DNA from 2 places in the Phyllobacterium sp. LjRoot231 genome. Region 1 is predicted to be linked to the other one. Evidence: predicted binding sites of a transcription regulator. Region 1 holds the regulator's gene; the other holds the start of a gene.

Region 1 (5,772 bases):
TGTGGCGGGCATGCTTTTCGGCAAAGTCGAAACGATGCGGGCCGGGACCCGAATGCTCGGATCGGAAGTCACGACGCGGATGACTGGTCGTGTCACGGCCATGTCGAGAGATGCCAAGGGTGGATGGCGTCTCACCATGGATGTGATCTCGACGGCACGCCCGGCGCTGCAATACGGACCGGATCGTATCACCGTTTCAGCCAGATCAGTTCCTCGCGACCTGAGGGTTGGCGACGGTCTCGCCGGCCTCGTCCATCTGCGGCCGCAATCAGGCCCAGTGCGTCCGGGCAATTACGATTTCGCCTTCTACAACTACTACCGGGGCGTCGGCGCCAGCGGATTTTTGCTGGGAAAGCTTGAAACAGTGCCTGTGGCTTTGGACACAGGGCCAGTTGCGACGACATTGATGGCGATCGCAAATATCAGGCAACAACTCACCCAGCGCATCCTGCGCAACATTAGAGGCGAACCGGGTGACATCGCTGCGTCGCTGATCACAGGGCAGCGCGATGGCATCAGCGATGACACCAACAACGCTTTTCGCTTGAGTGGACTTTCGCATATCCTGTCGATCTCCGGTTTTCACATGGCACTGGTAGCCGCAACGATCATCGGTTCGCTACGCGCGATCATGGCGTTCTTTCCCGGATTTTCGGCGCGGTTTCCGGTGAAGAAATTCTCGGCGGTGATCGCCCTCATGGGTTCCGCATTCTATTTGTTGCTTTCAGGCTCCGATGTTGCTGCCCAGCGCAGTTTTGTAACGCTCGCGGTCATGCTTTTAGCCATGACCGTCGACCGGGCGGCGATATCGATGCGCAACCTCGCCATTGCAGCGTTGATTACCATTGCCATCTCGCCGCACGAAATTCTCGGACCGAGCTTTCAGATGTCGTACTCGGCAACCGCCGCTTTGATCGCATTTTATAGCTGGTGGTCGCATCGGCAGGGCAGGCGCGCCTTCCGGAGAGGTGTGTCCAATCATTTGCTTCTGGCTCTACCGCTGAAGGCCATCAACCATATCGGTGCGATTGCCATGACATCAGTGGTTGCCGGGACCGCAAGCTCAATATTTGCGGCCTATCATTTCAACAATACCGCGCCCTTCGGGCTTGTCGGCAATGCTCTCGCGCTTCCGGTCATTTCAGTGTTTGTCATGCCGTTTGCAGTGCTCGGTTTGCTGGCCATGCCATTCGATCTGGATTGGCTACCCTTTACGGTCATGGGACAGGGGATCGAGATCGTCATCGCTATTGCAAAAATGGTCGCTTCGCGCTCTCCAAGCGGCAATCTTGGCCTGATGCCACAGGGCACGTTGGTCCTTATGAGCGTTGGTCTTATCTTGCTCCTGTTTCTTTCAACGCGTCTGCGCCTCTGTAGTATACCCGTCCTCGCAACCGCAGCGTTGTTCATGCTCCGAGCGCAAGAGCCCGGCATTATCGTTTCGGAGGATGGAAAACTGGTCGCATTGCGCACGGGTGACAGAGATCTCGCAATCAATCGCACGGCCGGCAGTGCATTCAGTTTAAACAATTGGCAGCAGGGCTATGGGATAAACGAGGTGGTAAAGCCGCTGAAGGCTGGTGCGCTTTCCAAAGAAACGCAGTTTGAATGTGTTGAAAAACTTTGTACCGCACGAGAGCCGGGCGGATTGATAATCGCCTATACGGACGATCGCAAGCAGACCGTATTGGCTTGTGGGGAAGGGGACATTGTCATCCTGGCCTTTGCCGGCGCACCGACAATCTGCGGGGACAAGAACACACTGGTGCTCACCAAGCGTGATTTGGCATTGCATGGAACTGCGGAAATAACTTTAAAACCGCCCGAACCGCTACCCCCGACAATCGCCAGGAATAAATCACCAGAAGTGGTCCTTGCCGAAGCAAACGATTCCCGCCTTCGACGACTCCGGTCTGCCAGCATCAACTACGCCGTTGGGCCGCCGGACCGGCCTTGGAACACCTATCGGACCTACTCCCGCGCCGCCCGCAATATCGAGGACTACAAATCCCGTAAACGTGTGAACGCTGATAGCGATGAGGCGGCAGCCTGTGAAAAATCGGCTGACTGCTAGTATCGTCGTATAAGACCGACCAGCTTTCCCTGCACCTGAACGCGATCCGGACCAAAAATGCGTGTCTCGTAGGCCGGGTTCGCCGCTTCGAGGGCAATCGATGCTCCTTTACGACGAAAGCGCTTGAGCGTTGCCTCCTCATCATCAACCAGCGCAACAACGATCTCGCCGGGATTAGCGGTATCGCCGCGCTTGATCACGACGGTATCGCCATCGAAAATCCCGGCCTCGATCATCGAATCGCCTTTGACTTCGAGCGCGTAGTGTTCGCCGCTACCAATCATGTCCGGGGGCAGGCCGATCATGTGGGTCTGGTTCTGAATTGCGGAAATTGGCACACCAGCGGCGATGCGGCCCATGACCGGGATATTGATCACGGTTGAACCATTCGAGTCGTCGGATTGGCGTGTTTGTCGCGGCGGAGCGACATTCCGGCCAAGACTTCCTTCAATGACACTCGGAGAGAATTTTCGTTGGGCGTTGAGGCCGGGAGCGATCGAGTCGGGCAGGCGCAGAACTTCCAGCGCTCGTGCACGGTTTGCAAGCCGGCGAATGAAGCCGCGCTCTTCGAGCGCAGTGATCAGCCGGTGGATGCCGGATTTCGATGCAAGATCCAATGCATCCTTCATCTCGTCGAATGAAGGCGGTATGCCCGTTTCCTTCAGACGCTCGTGGATGAAGAGCAGGAGTTCATGTTGTTTACGCGTGAGCATCGGCGATCCTTTGCGTGGAATCGGAAAAACAAAACCAGAACAAACACTATCTGTTCCAGTTGTGTTCTACAAGGATTAATATGTGGTGTATGCGAGCCGAGAAACGCACTTGACCGTTATTTAGCCGGAATAACCGGCGGGCCGCTGGATTGGCGCCATTGGAGCTTTATGAAAAGCCGGAATCGATCTTTGTCGCCGGTTTCATAGGCTCGCCCAAGATGAATTTCCTGACCGCGGAATTCGCAGGCGCTTACAAGACCGATATATTGGGTGTGCGTCCGGAACACTTGGAAATCAAGGACAAGGACGGTCTGTGGAAGGGCAAACTTCTGTTAGCGGAAAACCTTGGATCTGAGAGCTTCCTCTATATCGATATCGGTGCAAAGGAACCCTTGGTCGTGCGGCAGGATGGCTCGGCCCATCAACAACCTGGGGAACTGCTTTGCGTTACGCCCGTTAACAACAACATCCACCGTTTTGACCAATCGGGCCGCCCGGCGGCAAATTGACAAAATCTCCGCATCAAACATGAGACAAGGAAAGTCCAATGGCAATTCGCACGCTTATCTGGGGCGAGAACGTCCATGAACAGATCAATAAAACCGTTGCCGACATCTATCCGGAAGGCATGCACAACCAGATCGCCAAGCTTTTGAGGAGCGATACCAACCTCAGCATCAAAACCACCACTCTGCAGGAGTCGGAACACGGCCTGACGGACAAGGTGCTGGAGGAGACCGATGTGCTTGTCTGGTGGGGGCACCGCGCGCATGGCGATGTTGCCGACGAGATAGTCGAGCGCGTCGCCAAGCGGGTATGGGAAGGCATGGGACTGATCGTCCTGCATTCGGGGCACTTTTCGAAGATTTTCAAAAGATTGATGGGGTCACCCTGCGCTTTGAACTGGCGGGAGGCGGGTGAGCGGGAACGCCTCTGGGTCGTCAATCCCGGCCATCCCATCGCTAAGGGTTTGCCCGCATTTTTCGAGCTGGAAAATGAGGAAATGTACGGCGAACCGTTCTCGGTACCCGAACCGCTGGAGACTGTTTTCGTATCATGGTTCCAGGGCGGCGAGGTGTTTCGCTCAGGGCTTACCTATCGAAAAGGTGCTGGGAATGTTTTCTACTTCCGCCCGGGACATGAAACCTATCCGACTTATCATGACGAAACGGTGGGACTGGTGCTGCGCAATGCGGTGAACTGGGCGTATAATCCGCTGCGTTTTCCGGCTATCACGGAGGCGCCGAATGTGCCGGTTGAGAAAGCTTTGGAGCCGATCACGGCACGCGGCGGCAGTTTGCACGAGTCCGGCGAGGAAGGTTTTCGTTGATGCGTCTATTAATCCTGGGGACTGGCCATATGGCGAGCGCCCACGCCAGAAACTTTATCGATATTGAAGGTGTCACATTCGCCGGTGCGGTTGACGTCGACAAGGGCAGGGCGGAGGCGTTTCGAGATAAATACTCTTTCGAGCGGGCGTTTACGTCACTTGAAGATGCGCTCGCCTGGGGTGAGTTTGACGCTGTCGCCAATGTAACACCCGACAGCGCCCATCATTCCACAACAATGAAGTGTCTTGCCGCCGGCAAGCATGTCTTTTGCGAAAAGCCACTGGCGACGAACTTTCACGATGCCATGGAAATGGCCGAAACCGCCGAAAAGGCCAATCTGGTCGGCATGGTCAACCTGACTTATCGCAACGTAGCACAGTTGCAAACTGCCCGCCGGATGGTGACAAGCGGGCAGATTGGCAAGATCAGGCATGTCGAGGCGTCTTACCTGCAAAGCTGGCTGGTATCAAAAGTCTGGGGCGATTGGCGCACGGAAAGCCAATGGCTGTGGCGCTTGTCGAAACAGCACGGATCCAACGGAACCCTCGGCGATGTCGGCGTCCATATTCTCGATTTTGTCGTCTATGCCACCGACACGGAAATCGACGAGGTTTTCTGCCGTCTGAAAGCTTTTGACAAAGCAGACGGCAACAGGATCGGCGAGTATCAACTCGATGCGAACGACAGTTTCACCATGACGGTGAGCTTCACCAACGGTGCCTTGGGCGTTGTACATTCAAGCCGCTGGGCCACCGGGCATGTGAATGAACTGCGTTTGCGTGTCTATGGTGACAAGGGCTCGTTCGAGATCCAGCATCGCCATGATGGATCGAAGCTTTTCGTTTGTCTTGGCGACGATATCGAGACGGCGACCTGGAAGGAAATCGATGTCGAGCCGGTGCCGACCAATTACCAGCGCTTTGTCGAAGCCGTGGGGCAGGGCCGGACGCTGGAGCCGTCATTCCGTCACGCGGCCAAATTGCAGAAGGCAATCGACCTCGCCACCGTCACAGAGGTCGACCGCAAGGAGCACCGGCTGGAAGGGTCAGCGTAGCATCATAACGCTGCATGCCGCTCCCGCCTTGATGGCGGGCGCATGCGGTTCACGGACGATCAGGCCGTTGGCATCCGCCAGAAACTTCAGCATGGACGAGTCCTGCACAGCGAACGGGGTCGCAATCAGTTGTCCGTCCGCGCCTTTGGTAATGCGGGCGCGGATATAATCCTGACGCTGGTCATTGGTGCCCATGTCGGTTCCAAGGACTGCCGATCGCAGATCCGGCGCATGGGGCAAGCCCAGCATGGCGTGGATCAGCGGGATCAGAAATATATGCGCGCAAATCAGGCTTGATACCGGATTGCCGGGCAGGCCAAGGATTTTCATGTCCTGCAGGCGGCCAAACATCAACGGCTTGCCCGGACGTAGCGCGATCTTCCAGAAATCGAGTTCCATGCCCTTGGCAGCGAGTGCCGGCTGAACGAGGTCATGATCGCCGACCGAAGCACCGCCAAGCGTAACCAGAATATCGGCTTTGGCCGCCACAGCCTGATCGAGCGCATCGCTCAAGGCTTCGAGCCGATCCTCGGCTATCCCAAGATCAATCGGCACGCCCCCAGCCTGCCGTACGATCTCAGCGAGTCCATAACTGTTGGA
Region 2 (5,772 bases), 590 kb from region 1:
CGGACCTTCCGCCTTTACACCCGTTGCTTCCTCCGAAGCGTGGATCAGCGTCTGGAACAGGTCGATATCGTAGTTGTCATGCTTGCCCTGCAAAACCGCAGCAAGGCGCTCCAGCCCCATGCCGGTATCGATCGACGGACGCGGCAAATCGATGCGCTGTTCCTTCGTCACCTGCTCGAACTGCATGAAAACGAGATTCCAGATCTCGATGAAGCGATCACCATCCTCATCGGCGCTGCCGGGAGGACCGCCCCAGATATCTTCGCCATGATCGTAGAAAATTTCGGAGCAAGGACCGCAAGGGCCGGTGTCACCCATAGCCCAGAAATTGTCGCTGGTGGCGATCCGAATGATACGATGCTTGGGCAGACCGGCGATCTTCTTCCAGAGGTCAAAAGCGGCATCATCCGTGTGATAGACGGTGACAGTGAGCTTGTCCTGGGCCAGGCCGAATTCCTTGGTGATCAGGTTCCAGGCGAGCGAAATCGCCTCTTCCTTGAAGTAATCGCCAAAGGAGAAATTGCCGAGCATCTCGAAGAACGTGTGATGCCGCGCGGTATAACCGACATTGTCGAGGTCATTGTGCTTGCCGCCAGCGCGCACGCATTTCTGCGAGGTGGTGGCGCGGCTGTAAGGACGCTGCTCCATGCCAGTGAAAACGTTCTTGAACTGGACCATGCCCGCATTGGTGAACATCAGCGTCGGATCGTTGCGCGGGACAAGCGGGCTCGACGCCACGATCTCATGGCCATTCTTCTTGAAATAGTTCAGAAATGTCGACCGGATCTCGTTGACGCCACTCATCTTATTGCCTTCTTACCTGCATTGTCCGAAACGGAATTGGCCCCATCTCATGATGAAAGGGCAGAACGCAACGCTTGTAACGACAGGGCTGCGAACTGTCCAGAAAATCCCTGAGGCCGGGTTCAAACCTCCCTCATGCTGAGCCTGTCGAAGCACGCATAGAGGTTGTGCGTGGTTCGACAGGCTCATCATGAGGGGATGGAGTCTCAGCATGAGGGGATAGAGTGGTTGGCAAAAGAAGACCCTCCCTCTCGCAACCAAACAAAAACCCGCAGCCAGACTGGTTGCGGGTTTGTCGTCAAAGACCGAAACGATCTTGCTTGGCAGATCAGCCTTCAGCGGCGTCGGGATTATTATCGTCCTCGATATCGTCCGGCCCCTTGTCGAGCATCTGCTCGGCGATGAGACCGGCATTCTGGCGCAGTACCAGTTCGATTTCGTTGGCGATTTCCGGATTTTCCTTGAGGAACAGTTTCGCATTGTCGCGGCCTTGGCCGAGGCGCTGCGAGTTGTAGGAGAACCAGGAGCCGGACTTTTCCACGATACCGGCCTTGACGCCCAGATCGACAAGCTCGCCCGTCTTGGAAACGCCTTCGCCATACATGATGTCGAATTCGACCTGCTTGAAGGGCGGAGCCAGCTTGTTCTTGACGACCTTGACGCGGGTCTGGTTGCCGACGACCTCATCACGTTCCTTCAGCGAACCGATGCGGCGAATATCGAGCCGGACCGATGCGTAGAACTTGAGCGCATTGCCGCCTGTCGTCGTTTCGGGCGAGCCGAACATGACGCCGATCTTCATGCGGATCTGGTTGATGAAGATGACCATGCAATTGGAACGGGAAATGGAGGCGGTGAGCTTGCGCAGCGCCTGGCTCATCAGTCGAGCCTGAAGGCCCGGCAGGCTGTCGCCCATTTCACCTTCGATTTCAGCACGAGGCGTCAGCGCGGCGACGGAGTCGACGACCAGCACATCGATCGCGCCGGAACGCACCAGTGTATCGGTGATCTCCAGCGCCTGCTCGCCGGTATCCGGCTGCGAGATCAGGAGGTTTTCCAGATCGACGCCAAGCTTGCGCGCATAGACGGGATCAAGCGCGTGTTCGGCATCGACAAAGGCGCAAATGCCGCCCTTCTTCTGCGCCTCGGCGATCGTATGCAGGGCAAGCGTCGTCTTGCCGGAGCTTTCCGGCCCATAAATCTCGACGATGCGGCCTTTCGGCAAACCGCCGACGCCAAGGGCAATATCCAGCGACAGCGAGCCGGTCGAAACCGTTTCGATTTCCACCACCTGCTCATTGCGTCCAAGCCGCATGATCGAGCCCTTACCAAAGGCCCTCTCGATCTGGGACAATGCCGCATCCAGCGCTTTCGTTTTATCCACCGAATTACCCTCAACCAACCGCAACGAATTTTGAGCCATGTTACACTACCCCTGTGTTGTGCATGAAGTCCGGATTGTTCCTGTATCTGAATTTATTTGTATCTGTTTTGTTCTCATTTGGCAACAGGCATAAGTCATTGTAAAATAAAGATAACAGAAAAATGTTCGCAAAATGTTCTCACGGTGGGCGTGGCGTTCTGTCCACATCTCCTGAAGCGGCGTTCCCGCGTCTCTGACTGAAGTGAGGCTCAACGTCTCGAATCGCTCTTGTCATTGCACCGCGCCCTCTAGCGTTCTAGAGAGAAGCGCGGGCACGCATGCCCACAACTTGAAGTTTTGTCCGGACACACAATCAACCATGATCCAAGTCACCAAGCCGTTGCTTTTCGCTGTCGGCGGCGCTCATCTCGACCGGCGTGGCCAGAGCCTCGTGCCCTTCGTACCAGGCGCGTCCAATCCTGGCATCATGCGCGAGGAGCCGGGCGGCGGCGTTTTCAATGCGCTGCGGCTGGCGGTTCAGCGCGGTATCGCCGCCGAGATTCTCTCGGTACGCGGCGGTGACAGGATCGGTGAATTGATCGGCACGGCGATCCACACGGCCGGGATCAAGGATGGCTCGGTCGTCTATATGGATCGCGCAACGCCGAGCTATACGGCCATTCTCGATGAGTATGGCGATGTGGTCGCCGGCATTGCCGACATGGAACTTTATGAGTTCGCTTTGCCGCGGCAATTGACTCGCCGCAAGGTGCGCGATTCAATTGCAATCGCCGATGCCGTTTTCTGCGACGCCAACCTGCCTTCGGATGCGCTGCAGCGGCTGGCCGAGCTCGCCGGTGAACGGCCATTGTTTGCGCTGGCGATCTCGCCGGCAAAGGTGCCTCGCTTGGCGCCGATCTTGGGCAACCTCGCCTGCCTGTTCATGAACCGGCGCGAAGCGCTGGCACTGACCGGGCTTGGTCCCGATGCCGGACTGAGCGACATATATAAGGCGTTGCGCGACGATGGCCTCAAGGGCGCCGTCGTCAGCAATGGCGCCGATGCCGCCCTCGCCTTTTCCGGCAACGAGGTGTTTTCGATCCATCCGCCCGCGGTTGACGGAATCGCCGATGTCACCGGGGCGGGCGATGCGCTGGCGGGCGGTACGATTGCCGCGCTCATGCGAGGGCTGGCGTTTGGGGAAGCCGTCCGCGAGGGTCTGGCAGCATCGATGCTGACGCTGACAGTCCATTCGGTCAGCGCTCGCTTCACACGACAGGAATTCGACAGCGCGCTTGCGTGGATACCGGCTGCAACTGCGCTCGAATAAAAAGGACAATAATAATGACGAAAGTTTTGAACCCCTTCATGGACGTTGCCCCTGAGGTTCAAGAGGCGCTCGATACGGGAAAACCGGTGGTTGCGCTGGAAAGTACGATCATCACCCACGGCATGCCCTATCCCGATAACAGCCGCATGGCCGCCGATGTCGAGGCGATCATCATGGCAGAAGGCGCGGTTCCAGCGACCATCGCCATTGTCGACGGCCGTTTGAAAATCGGCCTGTCCTCTGACGAACGCGAAGCACTGGCGCAGGTCAAGGGTGCGATGAAGCTCTCGCGCGCCGATCTCGCTTTTGCGTTGTCAGAAGGGCGAACTGGCGGCACGACTGTTGCGGCGACGATGCTCGCCGCGCACCTCGCCGGCATCAAGGTTTTCGCGACGGGCGGTATTGGCGGCGTGCACAAGGGCGCGGAGCTGAGTTTCGATATTTCCGCCGATCTGGAAGAGCTCGGCCGCACACCTGTCATCGTCGTTTCGGCAGGCGCCAAGGCGATTCTGGATATTGAAAAGACGCTGGAAGTGCTTGAAACCAAAGGCGTGCCGGTCGTGGTTTATGGCGCGGATGTGCTGCCAGCGTTTTGGTCCCGGCAGTCTTCAATCAAGGCTCCGTTACGCCTTGATACTGCCGATGCCATTGCAAAGTTTCAGGCGGCGCGTGATGCCATCGGCGTTGTCGGCGGCATGCTCATCGCCAATCCTATCCCCGAGACGAGCGAAATCCCGGCGAAGATCATGGGCGGGTACATCAGCGAAGCGATTGCCCGTGCCACGAAAAAAGGCGTCACCGGCAAAGCGGTAACGCCCTTTCTTCTCTCGGAACTTCTCGACATCACCAAGGGCGAGAGCCTCAAGGCGAACATTGCTCTCGTTGAGAACAATGCGCGCCTTGCGGCACAGATCGCCGTGTCGTTGGCGATTACTCGGTAAGCGGCGAAATCTGGATCTCGACGCGGCGGTTCTGCGCGCGGCCAGCTTCGGTGGCGTTGGTCGCGACGGGCTGCGTCGGGCCATAGCCGCGAACGTCGAAGCGGCGGTTGTCGATGCCCTGCTGCGTCAGGTAATTGGAAACCGACAGGGCGCGGCGTTCGGACAGCAACTGGTTGTGCTGCAGGCTGCCGGTCGAATCCGTGTGGCCGGCCACATCGACAATCGTCCGGTCGAACTTGCGCAGGACAATGGCTACGGAATTCAGCGTTGCATCGAATTCCGGCTTCACCTGGTCCTGATCGGTGTTGAAGGTGATCGCCGACGGCATGTTGAGGATGATCCGGTCGCCATTGCGCGTCACCGAAACGCCGGTGCCCTGCAACTGTGCGCGCAGTTCCGATTCCTGACGATCCATATAATTGCCGATCGCACCGCCACTGAGCGCGCCGATACCCGCGCCGATCAGCGCGGCATTGCGGCCGGACTTGCCACCGCCGCCAACCGCTAGCCCCGTCAGCGCGCCGACCGCCGTACCGATCATGGCACCGCCGGCCGTGTTCGACATTTTCTGCTGGCCCGTATAGGGGTCGGTCGTGGTGCAGCCCGCAAGAAAGGTCGCGGCAAGGCAGCCGATGGCAAATCTCTTCATCATGGAATCAGGTCCCCGGTTGGATGTGGCACGGAATATACGAGTGATTCGGGCAAAAGAAGGGTAAAGAAAAACGAAGGGTGAAGGCTCAATTGAAATCCGTTTGGTTTGGACCAATTGCGCTAGCCAGCCCAACGATTGGTTGACCGCAGGCCGACTTGGCGATGAAGTGAAAGCAACGATCGCTATGCACCCAACAGCGGTCTTTGCGGATGTATCGACCCAGCGGAACCTGCACACGTTAGGCTGCTAAAGCGAATGCTTCAGCGGGCACCTTTATGCGTCCGGCTACCGATGCCGAGCCTCTTCGCCATCCCTCACTCAAACACCACGTTTCGCCAGAACCCGTGAACGAAACGCCCTCACATCTGACACATGGTCTGACCGGTGAATTGCACGGTGACAGGTAGCGCACAGGACGGCAAAGTCATCTGCGACGAGCTCCCGCTCCACGCCTTCCTGCATCTCGGCCCAAGGCACGAGATGGTGCAACTCAAATCCGGTTCCCCAGATCAGTTGGTCTTTTGGGGAGATGGCATAGTTGCAGGCTTCACAGCGAAATCCCTTTTGATGGATAAAGCCTCGAGTGTCGCCGCGACCTTCCCATCGTTCATGTGTCTTGCGGTGGCGGTATTCGATTACGCTTGGTTGGGAAGAGGGCAGTTCCATTGTATTCTCGACATAA

What was found. The regulator LexA, encoded in region 1, represses DNA repair genes until DNA is damaged. The targets are predictions, from matches to a motif close to TGTTCNNNNTGTGTTCNG.
Region 2: the regulator LexA is predicted to act here: its motif matches at 2,351-2,368, upstream of recA (recombinase RecA).

The regions. Positions count from the first base shown of each region.
Region 1 is NZ_CAXUQT020000001.1:3,108,842-3,114,613, forward strand. It holds gene ACSQ3H_RS15320 (ComEC/Rec2 family competence protein) at 1-2,074, shown strand, start outside; gene lexA (transcriptional repressor LexA) at 2,071-2,787, opposite strand; gene ACSQ3H_RS15330 (TOBE domain-containing protein) at 2,946-3,296, shown strand; gene ACSQ3H_RS15335 (ThuA domain-containing protein) at 3,335-4,117, shown strand; gene ACSQ3H_RS15340 (Gfo/Idh/MocA family protein) at 4,117-5,172, shown strand; gene ACSQ3H_RS15345 (molybdopterin molybdotransferase MoeA) at 5,164-5,772, opposite strand, start outside.
Region 2 is NZ_CAXUQT020000001.1:2,519,577-2,525,348, reverse strand. It holds gene alaS (alanine--tRNA ligase) at 1-804, opposite strand, end outside; gene recA (recombinase RecA) at 1,133-2,227, opposite strand; gene ACSQ3H_RS12390 (carbohydrate kinase family protein) at 2,547-3,497, shown strand; gene ACSQ3H_RS12385 (pseudouridine-5'-phosphate glycosidase) at 3,512-4,438, shown strand; gene ACSQ3H_RS12380 (OmpA family protein) at 4,428-5,090, opposite strand; gene ACSQ3H_RS12375 (HNH endonuclease) at 5,409-5,772, opposite strand, start outside.